DNA from 3 places in the Chromohalobacter sp. HP20-39 genome. Region 3 is predicted to be linked to each of the others. Evidence: riboswitches for the same ligand, from Rfam matches in the RefSeq annotation. Region 3 holds a riboswitch; each other region holds the start of a gene.

Region 1 (5,341 bases), on a different contig from region 3:
CCTTCGGCCCGATGAAGAAGGCCGAGCAGCGTGCCGAAAAGCAAGGGCAGTGCGTGCCTCCCGGCGCTGAACACATCGATGACGAGATTGCCCACCTCGAAGCGGACACCCATGCGAAAGGCAGCATCTGGTCCTTTCTGTTGCCCATGGCGTCGTTGGCCTTCTTTACCTGGTGGTTCGATCTCGATTTCCTGATGGGCATCTTCGTGACCCTGGCCGGGATGATCGTGGCCTTCATCGGGTTCAAGAAGCTGTCGCCCAGCGAGACGTTCGATAACATTCTGGAAGGCTTCAAGTCGATGCTGGATGCACTGGCGGTGCTGGTCGCTGCTTTCCTGTTCAATGAGGTCAATACGTCGCTAGGGCTCGCCGACTATGTCATCACCACGGTCGAGCCACTGGTCAGCGCGCAAATGCTGCCGTTCGTCATCTTTACCGTGATGGGCTTCGTCTCCTTCGCCACCGGGTCCAACTGGGGCGTGTTCGTGATCATCCTGCCGATCGTCGCCGTGCTGGGCCAGAATCTGGGGGCCGACATGACCCTGGTGATCGGCGCCACGCTCTCCGCCAGCACCTTCGGCAGCCACGCGTGCTTCTACTCCGATGCCACGGTGCTGACCGCTCAAGCTAGCGGCTGCACACCGTTCCAGCATGCCTTTACCCAGCTGCCTTATGCGGCCCTGGCGGGCTGTATTGCCGCCGCAGGCTACCTGGTATTGGGGTATATGTGATGACTGATTCTAGAAAGTACGCCATGCACGACGATGCGTGTTGCAATTTCTGGGCCTCTACGCTCGCCGAGCAGCCGACATCGCGCCCGCGCCTGTCCGGGAAGGTACAGGCCGACGTCGTCATCGTCGGCGCCGGCTTCACCGGGCTGTGGACTGCCTATTACCTGAAGCGGCTTGCCCCCGCGCTGGAGATCGTCGTGCTCGAGGCGGAACGCGTCGGCCATGGCGCCTCCGGGCGCAACGGTGGTTGGGTGGTAGGCAATCTGGCCGGCCTGGAGCGGCATATCGGGGGCTTGCCACTGCAAGAGCGGCGCGAGTGTTGTGGCGTGGTCGCCGATAACGTCGACGAGATCGGCCGGGTGCTCGCACGCGAGGGGATCGCCGCCGATTTCAACAAGGGCGGCGCGATCTATGCGGCAGCGCGCTACCGGGATCAGATCGCCATCCAGCGCGATTACCTCCACCACCTCCATGAACTCGGCCATAGCGAGGAGGATTGCCACTGGCTCGATGCCGAACAATTGGCGGAGAAGGCCCGCTTTCGCGACGGCTACGGTGGTATCTACCATCGTCAAGTCGCCACGCTGAACCCGGCCAAGCTGGTGGCGGGCCTGGCTGAGCTCGTCGAACGTCTCGGCGTCACGATCCACGAGCACAGCCGCGCCACTTACCTGGGTCGACACGAAGTGAGCACTCACGAGGGGAGCGTCGAGGCACCGACGGTCGTGTGTGCCACCGAGGGTTACGCCGATCGCTTTCATGACTTCAAGCGCCATGTGATTCCGGTGCAGAGTCTGGTGATCGCCACCGAGCCGCTTTCAGATGCCACGTGGCAAGCGGTCGGGATGTCCGAACGCCTCGCCTTCTCCGACGCCAGCCGGTTGATCAATTACGGTCATCGCACCGCCGACGGGCGCATCGTTTTCGGCGCCCGCGGCAACTATCGTCTCGGCGCCCGGCCCAAGGCCGGCCAGGCCATCGGCGACGAGGCGATTCGTATGCGGCGGGATCTGCTGGTCGATCTTCTGCCCGCGCTGGAAGGGGTCAGGATCGACTACGGCTGGGGCGGCTCGCTGGGCTTGTCGCGCAATTTCCGACCACATGCGATTTTCGACCATAACAGCGGTCTTGCCACGGCCGGCGGCTATGCCGGTGAAGGCGTGGCCGCCTCGCATTTATTCGGGCGTACATTAGCGGACATGATCCTGGGCCGCGATACCCACCTGGCGCGGATGCCGTGGGCCTTTACCAACGCGAGTCATCGGCAGTTGATCAAACGCTGGGAAGCCGAGCCGTTGCGCTGGCTCGCCGCACAAGCGATCACCTACAGCTACGCTGGAGAAGAGTCATTGATGCGTCGTGGCAAGTCGGTACCGCTGCTCAAGCGATCACTCAAGCGGGTGAACGATTACTTCGCCTCGATCATCGAATGATCGCCGAGCTGCTATCCAACCCCCTTGCGCTGCACGATGACTTCGAGACCCATGAGATCGAGTACATCCAGAACTTTCTGGAGCTGCAGCGTCGGTTTACCCCGCTCCAGGTCAACGATGAAGCGATTTCCGGTGCCGGCCAGCCCGGCCAAGTCGGTCTGTAGCAATGATTGTTCGGCACGCGCCTGGCGTACCAGCTTGCCGAGGTCTTCGCTGTGACGAATGCGGTCGCCAAATGTTTTGGATGGGGGGGAGTCGGCCATTTACGTTCCTGATCTATAATTACCGTTCGGTAAGTGTAGCGTCATATATCGTGACTTTCAGCATTATAATTACTGAGCGGTAATTTATGACGCCACGAGAGGCTTGATGGCCGGTTAGTGACCGAACGGTAATTTTTAGTGGCTTTACGCTTGTCAATCTCCCACGCGCCGGAAGGAGAATAGCTCGGCCAGTGAGTGCTCTCGGCCTTCGATCAGGGCGCGTAGCAGGTCGGCGCCTATCATGCTGTAGCTGATGCCGTTGCCACCGTAGGCCATGGCGAAGTGGATGCGATCACCGTATTGCGGGTGAGGGCCGAAGAAGGGCAGGCCATCATCGGTTTCGGCAAAGGTGCCGCCCCAGGAAAACGTGGGATTGAGTGATAGATGAGGGAATAGCGTTTCCACTTGCTCGATCAAGGTTTCAGCCTTTTGGCCTACGCGTTGATCACGCTTGGCGGGGATATCGATATCGTCGTCCTCGCCACCGACCATTAGCCGGCCATCGCCGGTGGTGCGCATGTAGAGGTAAGGGCGCGCGGATTCCCAGACCAGTGTCGAGGCGAGTTCGCCCAGCACGTCTGCTGCGATGGGGTCGGTGATAAAGGCATAACTGCTGCGGTTGATGGCGACGTTGTCATCGAGCCAGGTTTGCGCTTCATAGCCTGCGGCGACGATGAGATGCTGACAGGCGAGTGAGTGGCCGCTGGTAGTGGTGAGCGTGACGCCGCGTGCGTGCGGCGTGACGTTGTCGACTTCGGTGCGGTCATACACCCGTCCGCCCGCATCGAGTACGCGGTCGAGCAGTTTGTAGGCCATACGGTAAGGGTCGAGGCGCGCGGCGAGATGCGTCAGGATCGCCCCGGGAGCGCTGAAGCTGAAGCGTTCCGAGATGGCTTCCTGGGGTAGCCAATCGGCGGCAAAGCCGTACCGACGGCGCATCTTCCATTCGCGATAGAGACTATCGACATCGCTTTCGTCGCTGGCGTAATACAGGCTGCTTTGCATGGCGAAATCGACATCGCCGAGAGCGTCGGCTAGGCCCTTGAGGCGTTCGATGGCCTGTGCGCAAGCGCGATAGGCCAGCACGGCATCGGCCTCGCCGTAGCGTGCGGCAAGATCGGTCATGTGGGTATCGATCTCGTATTGAATCAGCGCGGTGCTGGCCGCCGAACTGCCCCAGCCCACATCACGGCGCTCCAGCACGATGACATCATGTCCATGCTGAGCCAATTCATCGGCGATCAAGGCGCCGGTGATACCGCCCCCGATGATGGCGACCTCGCAGGTCAAGTCCTGGTCGAGCTTGGGAAAGGCCTGTAGCAGTCCGTTCTTGACTGCCCAGAAAGGATAGCCGCTTTTGAGGTCCATACAGGCTCCGTGAGCAAGGAAAGGCGATCCTCGTAAGATAGACGCGAATGACGTGGTGGGTTGGACTATCGCTGTATTACGCAAAGTTGGCGCCTTCTCTCGCCCGAGCACGAGAGGAAAATCTTTCTATCTCATGAGAAAGCATGGTTTAGCTTGGCAGCCATCTGGGCCACTTCGACCACATCAAGGCTTAACGCCAACTCCTGGCTCTTTAGACCTTCTATCGGCATCCAGCGTGCCTCCAGAGCATCATCGCCGGCAACGGGGTCGCCAGAAATCCATTGGCACAAGACCGCTATAAGCACAAAGTGCTGTTTAATTATTCCGGCGTCATCCCAGGCGCTGAGCGATATTAGAACGCTCCTGCTGTGATTTCGCCTCGTGTGCCTCAGGACTGACCCTCTCCCGTGCGGTTGTTGAAAAAACAACCTCCGGTTGGCTAGTGTGTCTAGCGTGCTTGACGGGGTGCCGGACGACCGGCTGAGAGGTGCAAGGCCCATGGGCCTGGCTAGTGCATCGACCCGTTGAACCTGATCCGGGGAATGCCTGCGTATGCAGGCGGGTACTGGCGTAGGGAATCAAGCGAGTCAATGACAACACACCCGCTTACCTCTCCTGGTCTCCGGATCCTCTACTTGCCAACGACCGGAGACGATCATGGGCTATAGTTTCAACGATCTAAAAAACGCGTGCGCGGCCGATTGGCAGGCGTACATCCAGCACGATTTCGTGCGCCGATTGGGCGCCGGTACGCTCGAGTCGGACGCTTTTCGCTATTATCTCCAGCAGGACTATCTGTTCATTCAGCATTTTGCGCGGGCGTATGCATTGGCGATCTATAAAAGCCGCAATATGGCAGATCTGCGCCAAGCCTTTGACAGTCTCAAGGCCATCATTGATACCGAGCTGACGCTGCATGTCGACTACTGCCGGCAATGGGGGATCACCGATCATGACTTGGCTCGGTTGCCAGAAGACCGGGCCACCATGGCCTACACGCGCTACGTGCTCGATGCCGGCAACCGGGGCGATTTACTCGACATGCACGTGGCACTCGCTCCGTGTCTGGTGGGTTATGGCGAAATCGCCAATACTCTCAACAGCGACCCCACGACGGTTCGCGATGCCAATCCCTACGATGCCTGGATCGCAATGTACGAAAGCGACGCGTTCCAGAGCGCCATGCGCAGCGAAATCGCATGGCTGGATGAACGACTGGCCGACGTGACCGAGCAGCGCTTTGACGAGCTCGCCGGTGTTTTTCGAGATGCGACCCGTCTTGAAATCGACTTCTGGCAAATGGGGCTCGACTGGCAAGTCAGCCAATAATCAGATCAGTCCATGTCACGGCTCATGTTGGCGATCAGCCCCTTGCGGTCGACGATGCAAGCGCTGCCGGCGCTGTTGAATCAGCATGATACTCCCGATCAGGGCGGCGATGACGCCGGCACTGGCGCCGACGCTCATCGCCCAGCGTGGTCCGGCGTGATCGGCGAGCCAGCCGACGACGGGGGCGCCAAGCGGCGTGCCGCCCATGGTGATCGCC
Region 2 (5,341 bases), on a different contig from region 3:
CCGCCATCCATGGCAGCTGGGCCACGCAAACAGCCGGGGGTCGCACTACCCGCCGGCCGCCAAAGATCGTCGGCATTAGACTCGAGGACGACGGCCGCCAGGGACAGGTGATCGACCTGGTCAGCGGTTTCCAGGCGGAGAATGGCGAACGCTGGGCGCGCCCCGCCGGTATCGCCTACCGCGACGGCGCGCTTTATTTCACCGCCGACGAAGGCGATACCGGGTTGTATCGCCTGACGCCCTGATCCGAGAAATCCTAGCGCTTGTCCAGATGCGCCTGGCGCGCGGCGACCTCGGCGAGCCCCGACCAATCCTTGTCGCCATCGCCGTTGGCGAGGGCGTCGAGTAGACGGTCGCGGACCGCGCTGCCCAATGGCAAGGCGACGCTTTGCTCATCACCCGCGCTCAAGGCCAGCCCGACATCCTTGTGACCCAGACGCATCGTGAACCCGGCGGGTTCGAAGCGCGCTTCGGCGATCATCTTGCCGTAGCCCTGATAAGCCGGCGAGGCGAACAACGTATTGGTGACGATATCCAGAAAATCGCTGGCCTCGATGCCGTACGCGCGCGTTAGTGTCGAAGCCTCGGCCATCGATTCGATGGCACTGGCGAGCATGAAATTGGCGGCGATCTTCGCCACATTGGCACGCTCGGGTGATTCACCCAACGGCCAGACAGCCTGACCCATGGCGTCGAGCACGGGTCTGACCCGCTCGAGTTGTGCCGGGTCGCCGGCAGCGATGATATTGAGCTTGCCCGCCGCCGCGACGTCCGGACGCCCCAGCACCGGCGCGGCGACATAGCCTACGCCCAGGCGTTCGTGAAGCGCCGCCATGCCACGGGCGAAAGCCACCGACACCGTGGCCATGTTGATGTGAACACTGCCCTTCTTCATCGCCTCGATGGCCTTGCTTTCCACCAGCACCTGATGCGCGGCTTGATCGTCGGCCAACATGCTCACCAGCACCTCACATCGCGCCGCGTCGGCCGGTGTCTTGGCGATCTTGGCGCCCTGTTCGGCGAGCGCTTCGGCCGCCTCGGGGGAGCGATTCCATACCGTGACCTCATGCCCCGCCTCGAGTAACTGCTGCGCCATGCCACGCCCCATGGCGCCCAGGCCAATGAATCCAACTTTCATGTTCAACGCTCCTTTGCTTTGTTTTCCCTGGGACATTAGCACGCAAACGAGGATTTGACGTCCCTCTGGTCCGTACATCGCACAGGGATTTCATTCGGGCAATACCTTGCTAGACTCTAGACGACAGCTTGACGGGGTGCCGGTGGAACCGGCTGAGATCGTCCTGCGCTCGCCATCAAGGCGGACGCCACGACGGATCCCGACGAACCTGATCCGGCTAGTACCGGCGTAGGGATCAAGCGGGGGCGCAACACCTGAAGATGCATTCACCGTTGCTCACCTCTCCCGCCTACGCTGTGCGCCGGCCTGACTTGCGTCATGACCTGGAGCACATATGACATCACCGCAATTTCTTTCCGACACCGCCCGCGTCGACGAGGCCGCCATTCAGGCGCTACCCGGCTCGCGCAAGATATACGTGGAAGGCTCACGTGCGGACATCCGTGTGCCCTTTCGCGAGATATCGCTATCGCCGACCCGCACCTCCGGCCAGGATGAGAAAAACCCGCCGTTGCTGGTCTACGACACCTCAGGTCCCTACACCGATCCTGAGGCGAAAATCGACCTGCGCAAGGGGCTCCCCGAGTTACGCCGCCGTTGGATCGATACGCGTGGCGACACCGAATGCCTCGACGGCCCTACTTCCGAATACGGTCGGCGCCGCGCCAACGACCCCATGCTCGCCCCGTTACGCTTCGAGCTGACCCGCACACCGCGACGCGCCAAATCGGGTAACAACGTGACCCAGCTACACTACGCTCGACAGGGCATCATCACACCCGAGATGGAGTTCATCGCCATCCGCGAGAATCAGCGCCGCCAGGCCCTCTCTACAGCGTACTCAGGCAACCAGGAAGTCGAGCGCATCCTCGGCCAGCAGCATCCCGGTCAAGGCTTCGGCGCACGCCTCCCGGAGGAGATTACTCCGGAGTTCGTGCGCGATGAGGTGGCCGCAGGGCGGGCGATCATCCCCTGCAACATCAACCATCCGGAAACCGAACCGATGATCATCGGCCGCAACTTCCTGGTGAAAATCAACGGTAACCTGGGCAACTCGGCAGTGAGTTCGGCCATCGAGGACGAGGTCGACAAGATGACCTGGGGCATCCGTTGGGGCGCGGACACCATCATGGACCTGTCCACCGGCGCCAACATTCACGAAACCCGTGAGTGGATCATCCGCAACGCCCCGGTGCCCATCGGCACCGTGCCCATCTACCAAGCCCTTGAGAAGGTCGGCGGCGTCGCCGAAGATCTGACCTGGGAGATTTTCCGCGACACTCTGATCGAACAGGCCGAACAGGGTGTGGATTACTTCACCATTCATGCCGGTGTCTTGCTGCGCTACGTGCCGCTCACCGCCGAGCGCGTCACCGGTATCGTTTCCCGAGGCGGCTCGATCATGGCCAAATGGTGTCTCTACCACCATGAAGAGAGTTTCCTCTACACCCATTTCGAGGATATCTGCGAGATCTGTAAGCGCTATGACGTGGCGTTCTCGCTGGGCGATGGCCTACGCCCCGGCTCGGTGGCCGACGCCAACGACGCAGCCCAGTTCGCCGAACTCGAAACCCTGGGCGAGTTGACCAAAATTGCCTGGAAGCACGACGTTCAGGTGATGATCGAAGGGCCCGGCCACGTACCGATGCAATTGATCAAGGAGAACATGGATAAGCAGCTCTCGGAGTGCGACGAGGCCCCCTTCTACACCCTAGGTCCTCTGACCACCGACATTGCGCCGGGCTATGACCACATCACCTCCGGTATCGGCGCGGCGATGATCGGCTGGTACGGCTGCGCCATGCTCTGCTATGTCACGCCCAAGGAGCACCTCGGTCTGCCCAACAAGGACGACGTCAAGACCGGCATCATCACTTACAAGATCGCCGCGCATGCCGCCGACCTGGCCAAGGGGCATCCGGCCGCCCAGCGCCGCGACAACGCGCTGTCCAAAGCGCGTTTCGAATTCCGCTGGGAGGATCAGTTCAACCTGGGGCTCGACCCGGATACCGCGCGGGAATACCACGACGAGACACTACCCAAGGATTCCGCCAAGGTCGCGCATTTTTGCTCGATGTGCGGGCCCAAGTTCTGCTCGATGAAGATCAGCCATGAGGTTCGCGACTCTTTCTTGAACAACGGGGCCAGCTTGAAGGACGAGGCCAGGGACAACGACCTCGAGGGCGACGTGGAGGCGGCCATGAAAGGTATGGAGGAGCAGGCCGTGAAGTTCCGCCGCGAGGGGGCCGAACTCTACCGGAAGGTGTGATCGTCGGGGCGCGCTGGTCCAGCCCACACAGCAAGGAGAACGCTCATTGAGCGTTCTCCTTTTTTACCGCGTTTTGCCGTACCTGGCAGCGAGTCCCTGTTCAGACACCGGCCGACGAGCCGGCGAGTGTCTGCGTCGGCGTCTGTGTCTTCGACGTCTTGGCATCGGGCCGGGCACGCATCAGGCGCAACGCATTCAGCGTGACCAACACGGTCGCCCCGGTGTCGGCGAGGATCGCCAGCCACAGCCCGGTGATTCCCAGTACCGTAGTAATCAGGAAAACCGCCTTCAGGCCCAGCGCGATGGTGATGTTTTGACGGATGTTGGCCATGGTATCGCGGGCCAGACCGATCATCGCCGCGACGTCGCCCACCCGGTTGCGCAGCAACGCGCCATCGGCGGTCTCCAGCGCTACATCGGTCCCCGAGCCCATTGCCACACCGACGTGTGCCGTGGCCAGTGCCGGGGCATCGTTGATACCGTCGCCGACCATCATCACGCGCTCGCGCTCGGTGAATTCGCGGATCATGGTGACCTTGTCATCGGGCAGCAGCCCGGCACGATACTCGAGGCCGATGGTATCGGCGATCGCCGCGGCGGTACGCGGGTTGTCGCCGGTCAGCATCACCGAGCGCACTCCCATCGCCGACAGCGCGCGCACCCCCGCCGTGGCATCCTCACGGGGCTCGTCGCGCAGCGCGATCAGGCCCGTCGCCGTGTCGCCGTCGATTACCACAACGGTGGTCTTGCCGGACTCCTCGAGAGCGGCGATGGATGCCGCCAGGGACTCGGGAAGCACCCCTAGATCAGTGGCATAGCGCGGGGAGACGACAAACGCCCGCCGTGTGTCGATACGCGCCTCGACGCCGTGCCCGGCAATGGCCTTCGCCTCGCTCACCCGGGTCAACGCCAGCCCTTGCTCCTGGGCGCGCTGGAGGATCGCCTCGGCCAGCGGGTGGCTGGACCCCTGCTCGAGACTCGCAGCCAGCGTGACGACGGCATCGGCATCTTTCGTTTCGTCAGCGGGGACGACATCGGTGACTACCGGGCGCCCGGCGGTTAGGGTCCCGGTCTTGTCGAAGGCCACCATGCTGGCCTTGGCGGTCGCCTCGATCACCGCGCCCCCCTTGAGCAGCAGGCCGCGACGTGTGCCCACCGATAGCGCCGAAGCGATCGACGCCGGCACCGAGATCACCAGTGCGCAAGGGCAGCCGATCAACAGCAGCGCCAGCGCACGATAGGTCCATACGCTCCATTCACCGCCGAAGGCCAGCGGTGGAACGAGGGCGACCAGCAGAGCCACTCCCACCACGGCCGGCATGTAGATCCGGCTGAAGCGGTCGATGAAGCGCTCGGTGGGCGCGCGAGCTTCCTGAGCCTCCTCGACCAGGCGAATGATTCGGGCGATGGTGTTGTCCTGGGGCGGGCGGGTCACCTGGATACGTAGCACGGCGTCCTGGTTGATCGAGCCTGCGAAGACGTCCTCGTCGGTCGCCTTGCTCTTGGGCACCGATTCACCGGTCACCGGCGATTCATCGATTGCCGAATGCCCCTCGAGGATGCGGCCATCGGCGGGAATGCGATCGCCGGGACGCACCACCACGACCTGGCCGACCGCCAGTCGCGACGCATCGACCGAGCGGGTCTCGCCGGCGTCCGTCTCGAGCAGCGCACTCCTGGGGACCAGATCGGCCAGCGAGCGGATGCCCGCCCGGGCCCGGTCGGCGGCCACGCCCTCAAGGATCTCGCCGATCGAGAACAGAAACACCACCAGCGCCGCCTCCTCCACGGCGCCGATGATCAGCGCACCGCCCGCTGCGATAGTCATCAGCATCTCGATGGTAAACGGCATGCCGACCCGTACGGCGGTCAACGCCCGCCGAGCGATCGGCGCCAACCCTATCAGGCAGGCGACGAGAAAGCCCCAGTACGCC
Region 3 (5,341 bases):
TCGCTACGCCCGATGACGCAAATGACATCACCCAGCTTCAACCGCGTACTGCCCTTGGCATGCAGCATGGTGTGCTTGCGAAACAGGCCGGAAATCAAGGCGCCCGACGGGAAGCGCAGCAAGCGAATGGGCACGTCCTCGAGCGCTTCGTTCTCGACCTTATAGACGAACATTTCATAATCGTTTTCCGGCAACACTCCTAGCGGACCGCGGCGATTGGGCGTCGTGCCGGCCGGCACCTCGACCCGCATCCAGCGCGCCACCCGCGCCAGGGAGGCCCCCTGCATCAACAATGACATCAGCACGACGAAGAAGGCGACGTTGAAATACAGCGTCGCATTCTCGACCCCGGCGATCACCGGAAAGATGGCCAGTACGATGGGCACCGCCCCACGCAGCCCCACCCAGGAAATGAAACCGAGCTCCCGCCAACGGAAGTTGAAGAATGGCTTGAGCGAAACCAGAACGGCCAACGGGCGCGCCACGAAAATCAGGCCCAACGCCAAGGCGGCACCCGGTATGGCGTAATCGATCATTTCGCTGGGCGTCACCAACAGCCCCAGCACCAAGAAAAGCCCGATCTGACTCAGCCACGCCAAGCCATCGTGGACCGGCAGAATATGCGTGAGATGCCGCCCAGGCTGGTTGCCGATCATCAAGCCCGCTAGATAAATCGCCAAGAAGCCACTGCCACCGGCCGCGCTGGTCAAGCCGAAGATGAAAAAGCCCGACGCCAGCGCCAGCAGCGAATAGAGCCCCGACGCCAGGTCTAGCCAGCGCAGCAACTTGGCAGCCAGCCAGCCACCCCCGACCCCGAACAGCAAGCCCAACCCGAACTGCGAGACGAACGTTACCAGGGTGTGCACGACACCGCTGGCACCGTTTACCAGCACTTCGGCCAGAGTGATAGTCAAGAAGATCGCCATCGGATCGTTAGTGCCCGACTCGATCTCCAGCGTCGCCCCCACCCGCTCGTTGAGCGTCACGCCCTGCCCGCTGAGCATCGAAAATACTGCAGCGGCATCCGTCGACCCGACAATGGCACCCACCAGCAAGCCTTCCACCAAGGAAAGGTTGAATATCCAGGTCGCCAACAGGCCAACGAGCCCGCTGGTCACGAAGACTCCCAGTGTCGCCAGGCACAGCGCCGGCTTGAGACCCACGCGGAACGTCTTGAGCCGCGTGCGCAAGCCACCATCGAGGAGGATCATCGCCAGCGCCAGGTGTCCAATCAGGTAGGCCAGCGAATAGTCATCGAACTCGATGCCCAGCACACCTTCCTCGCCGGCCATCATGCCCAACCCCAGGAACAACACCAGCAGCGGCACGCCGATGCGTGACGAAACACGGCTCGCCACGATACTCAGCGCGATTAGAAATCCCGAAAACAAAAAAAGGCTGTTGATGGTATCCACGACTAACGACTATCTCCCTGAATTCAAGGACCTAGTATGCCATGTCCCGGTGCATCATGCTGTCACCTACATCAACCAATGTGGATGCGATTGCACGACACGCCAATCTATATCGCCCTGCAATCGCATGGCCCAGATCAGCGCCCGCATCCCCTGGCGATATGTGCCCAGCGCGACATCCGGCGACTGTCGCCGGTAGCCGGTGACGAAGGCATCCCGTTCGGCAGGCTCCGTGATCAACAGCTCGGCCACACACAAATCAAACTCGAGCGGCGCCCACACCAGTGCCTCCCAGTCACTCCATAACCATCCGGTAGCGCCATACAGGAATTGATCGGCACGCAAATCGGGCAGACACCACACGGCGCGCGACGGGATGGGGAAATCAGGCAGTGCCTGCCAATCGGCACAGCCAGGATGGTGTTTTAAAAAATCGCGCGCGCGTCGCGGCCATTGCGATAGCGGCCAGACCGTTTCCAGAGGATGCCCCCAGCCCGAGACGGTTTCGCGATGCAGGTAGCCCAACTGGCTACCCAACAGTTCGGCGAAGACTTCTCCCATTCGCGCCGACACGCCCTCGCTCCAGGGCAAACTCCAGAGCGGCGTCTGATGCAATGCGCCCAGATACGTCAAGGGTAATGGCGGCAACGGCAAATACGTCGGCAAGGCCCCCACCAGTCGCGTTATTGCCTCAGGGCAACGCCAGCGATCGAAACCGAAGAGCCGATTGACCCCCTGCCAGAACGGATCCTGGGCGGGATGCGTTCGCGCCAGCTTGAGCAGTTGCGGCGCCTCATCGCGCGTTCGCCACAACCAGTTGGCGCTGTCATCCCAGGCCAATGGCAACGGGGCAAGAGCATGACCGGTAAAGACCTCGACGCGATGCGTCAGTGCGGGATCGGGATACATGCGTGCTCCTGGCTGCCCAAGCGATAGCGAGGCGACCACCCAGCACGTCTGGGCAGTCGCCGTCGCATCAGGATACAATAACCCTCTCTGGATAGGGGTGCCCATCAAGGAATGGGCTGAGAGCGCCACACGCAACCCTGGAACCTGATCCGGTTAACACCGGCGGAGGAAAGACCAGAGCGTGCCGTCGGCACGTCCTTCGCCCCATTCATGGAGCCTTGATGACGTCCCTCGGTTTTTCGCTGTCCCAGGCGAGGCTCGCCTTTTCGGGGCAATGGCTGTTCGATGGCCTTGCAGCCGACTTTACCCCTGGTAGCTGGACGGGGCTGCTCGGCCGCAGCGGCAGCGGCAAGAGCTCCTTGCTGCGCATGATCGCTGCCCTCCCGATCCCCGACACCCATGACTTGACCCTCACCACCACCGATAAGCGCCCATTGGCCGGCCGCTTGGCATGGATGGCTCAGCAAGACCAGTTACTTCCCTGGCGCAAGGTCATCGACAACGTCCTGCTCGGCCCCGCGCTGCGCGGTCGCCCCACGGCGGCGCAACATCAACGCGCCCAGGACCTGCTCGGCGACGTCGGTCTCGGCGACAAAGCCGAGCAGTGGCCCAAGACGTTATCCGGGGGGGAGCGTCAACGCGTCGCGCTGGCCCGCACGCTCTTCGAAGACGCCCCCGTAGTCTTGATGGACGAACCGTTTTCTGCCGTCGACGCGATCACTCGCCTGGAACTTCATGAGCTAGCCGCGCGCCTGCTGGCCGGTCGCACCGTATTATTGGTCACGCACGACCCGCTCGAAGCCCTGCGCCTGAGCGATCGCATCCTGATACTCAGCGGTCAGCCGGCATCGTTGAGCGACTTCGACGTCCCCGGCGGACAACGCCCCCGTGCCCTCGAGGCGCCCGATGTCCAGCGCATGCAATCGCAGTTGGTGAATCGTCTCCACGCGCCGCATGGCAATATCGGTGAGGGTGTCGTATGAGTATACTCAAGCGTTTCTGGCCCGCCCTATTGGGGATCATCACCCTACTCGGCCTCTGGCAGTTACTCGTCATCGTCACTGGCGTTCCCGACTATATCCTTCCCGCGCCGCTGACCGTCGTGCAAGCGTTCGCGGCGCACCAGCAACTGTTATGGCATCATGCCGGTATCACGGTCATCGAAATCGTCGCGGGGCTGCTCATCGGATTCATGAGCGGGCTCGGCACGGCCCTGGCCTTGGCTCGTTTTCATGGCTTGCGGCGCACTTTGCTACCAATCTTGTTGATCAGCCAAGCCGTGCCCTTGTTCGCCCTGGCCCCTATTCTCATGCTATGGCTGGGGTATGGCATGACTGCGAAAATCGTCATGGCCACGCTGATCATTTATTTCCCGGTCGCCTCGACATGCTACGACGGCCTGCGCCAGACGCCACAAGGGTGGCTGGACCTGGCCCAGACACTGGGGGCCAACCGTCGACGGCAATTGTTGCGCATTCAGTTGCCCGCCGCCTTGCCATCACTGGCCTCCGGCATGCGCATGGCCGCCAGTGCCGCCCCCATCGGGGCGGTGATCGGCGAATGGGTCGGCTCCAGCCAAGGCCTAGGCTACTTGATGCTCAATGCCAACGCGCGCATGCAGGTCGATCTGATGTTTGCCGCCCTGCTGATCCTCATCACCTTCGGGGTGGCGCTCTACTTTACTACCGATGCGGTGATGCGGCGCCTCATGCCTTGGCATGACGACCGCACCGGCACCACCAACTGACAACGATCATCCGGGGTAGCACCCGCCATCGCATGGCAATGCCCCACACACCGCCTTTTACGGCGATAACGATAACGCCCGCCACACTCAATGGGCGGAGATCCGCAGGAGAACATCACATGCTACGTTTGACTCGACGCCTCATGGGAGCTTGCCTTGCGCTGATGTTGATCATACCCGGCTCGACTTGGGCCGCAGATGACGACAGCACTTCGGAGACGACTTCCCTGAAGGTCATGCTCGACTGGTACACCAACCCGACGCACGCCCCCCTGGTCATCGCCCAGCAACGCGGCTTCTTCGAGCGACATGGGCTCGATGTGGAGCTAATCTCGCCGGCCGACCCTAGTGTCCCCCCCAAGCTGGTCGCCGCCGGCAAGGTGGACTTGGCACTCAGCTACCAGCCTCAGTTGCATCTACAGGTAGACCAAGGCTTGCCGTTGGTACGCGTGGGCACGCTGATCGCGACACCGCTCAATGTCACGCTGGTACGTGCCGACAGCGATATCGAGAGCATGAAAGACCTGGCCGGCAAGACCATTGGCTACTCGGTGGGCGGCGTCGAGAAAGTACTGCTCAATACCATGCTCGAGCACAATGGCGTTGACCCTGAAAGTGTCGAGATGGTCAACGTCAACTTCGCGCTGACACCGGCATTGATCAGCGGCAAGGTCGATGCCATCACCGGCGCATTTCGCAACTTCGAACTGGCACAAATGGCCCAGGAAGGCGTCAAAGGGCGAGCATTCTATATTGAGGAAGAAGGCGTCCCCACCTACGACGAACTGATCTTCATCGCCAATCGCGAGACTCTCGACACACACCGCGATGCCTATGCCCGTTTCATGGCTGCCATCGAAGACGCCACAGCTTGGATCATCAATCACCCCGACGAGGGCTGGAAAGCTTTCAAGGCCTCTGATCCGGCATTGGATACACCGGTCAACAAGAAAGCCTGGTATAACTCCATTCCACGCTTCGCCCTGCGACCCGCCGCCCTTGATGTGCGCCGCTACAAGGCATTCGAGGCGTTTCTCCTCGAGCGCGGCCAGATCAAAGCCAAAAGCCCGGTCTCACGCCTCGCCGTCGACGTGAATCGTCTCTAGAGCGTCTTATCGCCAACGACCTGGAGACCTACCTAGCACTCCAGGTCGTTTTATCTCATTCGCTGGCCAAAAAGTTCGCCACAGCCGTTTGAAATGCTTCAGGGTGTTCGGCGTGCAACCAATGCCCGGCATCAGGCACGGTCTCGACACGTGCCTCCGGTAAC

The links. A riboswitch is a leader RNA that binds a small molecule or an ion and turns the genes downstream of it on or off. The one in region 3 is predicted to bind thiamine pyrophosphate.
Region 1: another riboswitch for thiamine pyrophosphate. It lies ahead of tenA (thiaminase II); the one in region 3 lies ahead of RVY79_RS09180 (ABC transporter ATP-binding protein).
Region 2: another riboswitch for thiamine pyrophosphate. It lies ahead of thiC (phosphomethylpyrimidine synthase ThiC); the one in region 3 lies ahead of RVY79_RS09180 (ABC transporter ATP-binding protein).

What each region holds. Positions count from the first base shown of each region.
Region 1 covers NZ_JAWHTP010000005.1:169,742-175,082, forward strand. Annotated here, with positions in the region: gene RVY79_RS12265 (Na+/H+ antiporter NhaC family protein) at 1-731, shown strand, start outside; gene RVY79_RS12270 (FAD-binding oxidoreductase) at 731-2,164, shown strand; gene RVY79_RS12275 (helix-turn-helix transcriptional regulator) at 2,176-2,427, opposite strand; gene RVY79_RS12280 (FAD-dependent oxidoreductase) at 2,581-3,795, opposite strand; TPP riboswitch at 4,247-4,370, shown strand; gene tenA (thiaminase II) at 4,453-5,124, shown strand; gene RVY79_RS12290 (MFS transporter) at 5,140-5,341, opposite strand, start outside.
Region 2 covers NZ_JAWHTP010000004.1:78,688-84,028, reverse strand. Annotated here, with positions in the region: gene RVY79_RS09980 (sugar dehydrogenase) at 1-245, shown strand, start outside; gene RVY79_RS09975 (NAD(P)-dependent oxidoreductase) at 257-1,174, opposite strand; TPP riboswitch at 1,261-1,390, shown strand; gene thiC (phosphomethylpyrimidine synthase ThiC) at 1,473-3,407, shown strand; gene RVY79_RS09965 (heavy metal translocating P-type ATPase) at 3,508-5,341, opposite strand, start outside.
Region 3 covers NZ_JAWHTP010000003.1:530,202-535,542, reverse strand. Annotated here, with positions in the region: gene RVY79_RS09190 (potassium/proton antiporter) at 1-1,415, opposite strand, end outside; gene RVY79_RS09185 (hypothetical protein) at 1,482-2,324, opposite strand; TPP riboswitch at 2,408-2,512, shown strand; gene RVY79_RS09180 (ABC transporter ATP-binding protein) at 2,546-3,307, shown strand; gene RVY79_RS09175 (ABC transporter permease) at 3,304-4,071, shown strand; gene RVY79_RS09170 (ABC transporter substrate-binding protein) at 4,191-5,177, shown strand; gene RVY79_RS09165 (alpha/beta fold hydrolase) at 5,233-5,341, opposite strand, start outside.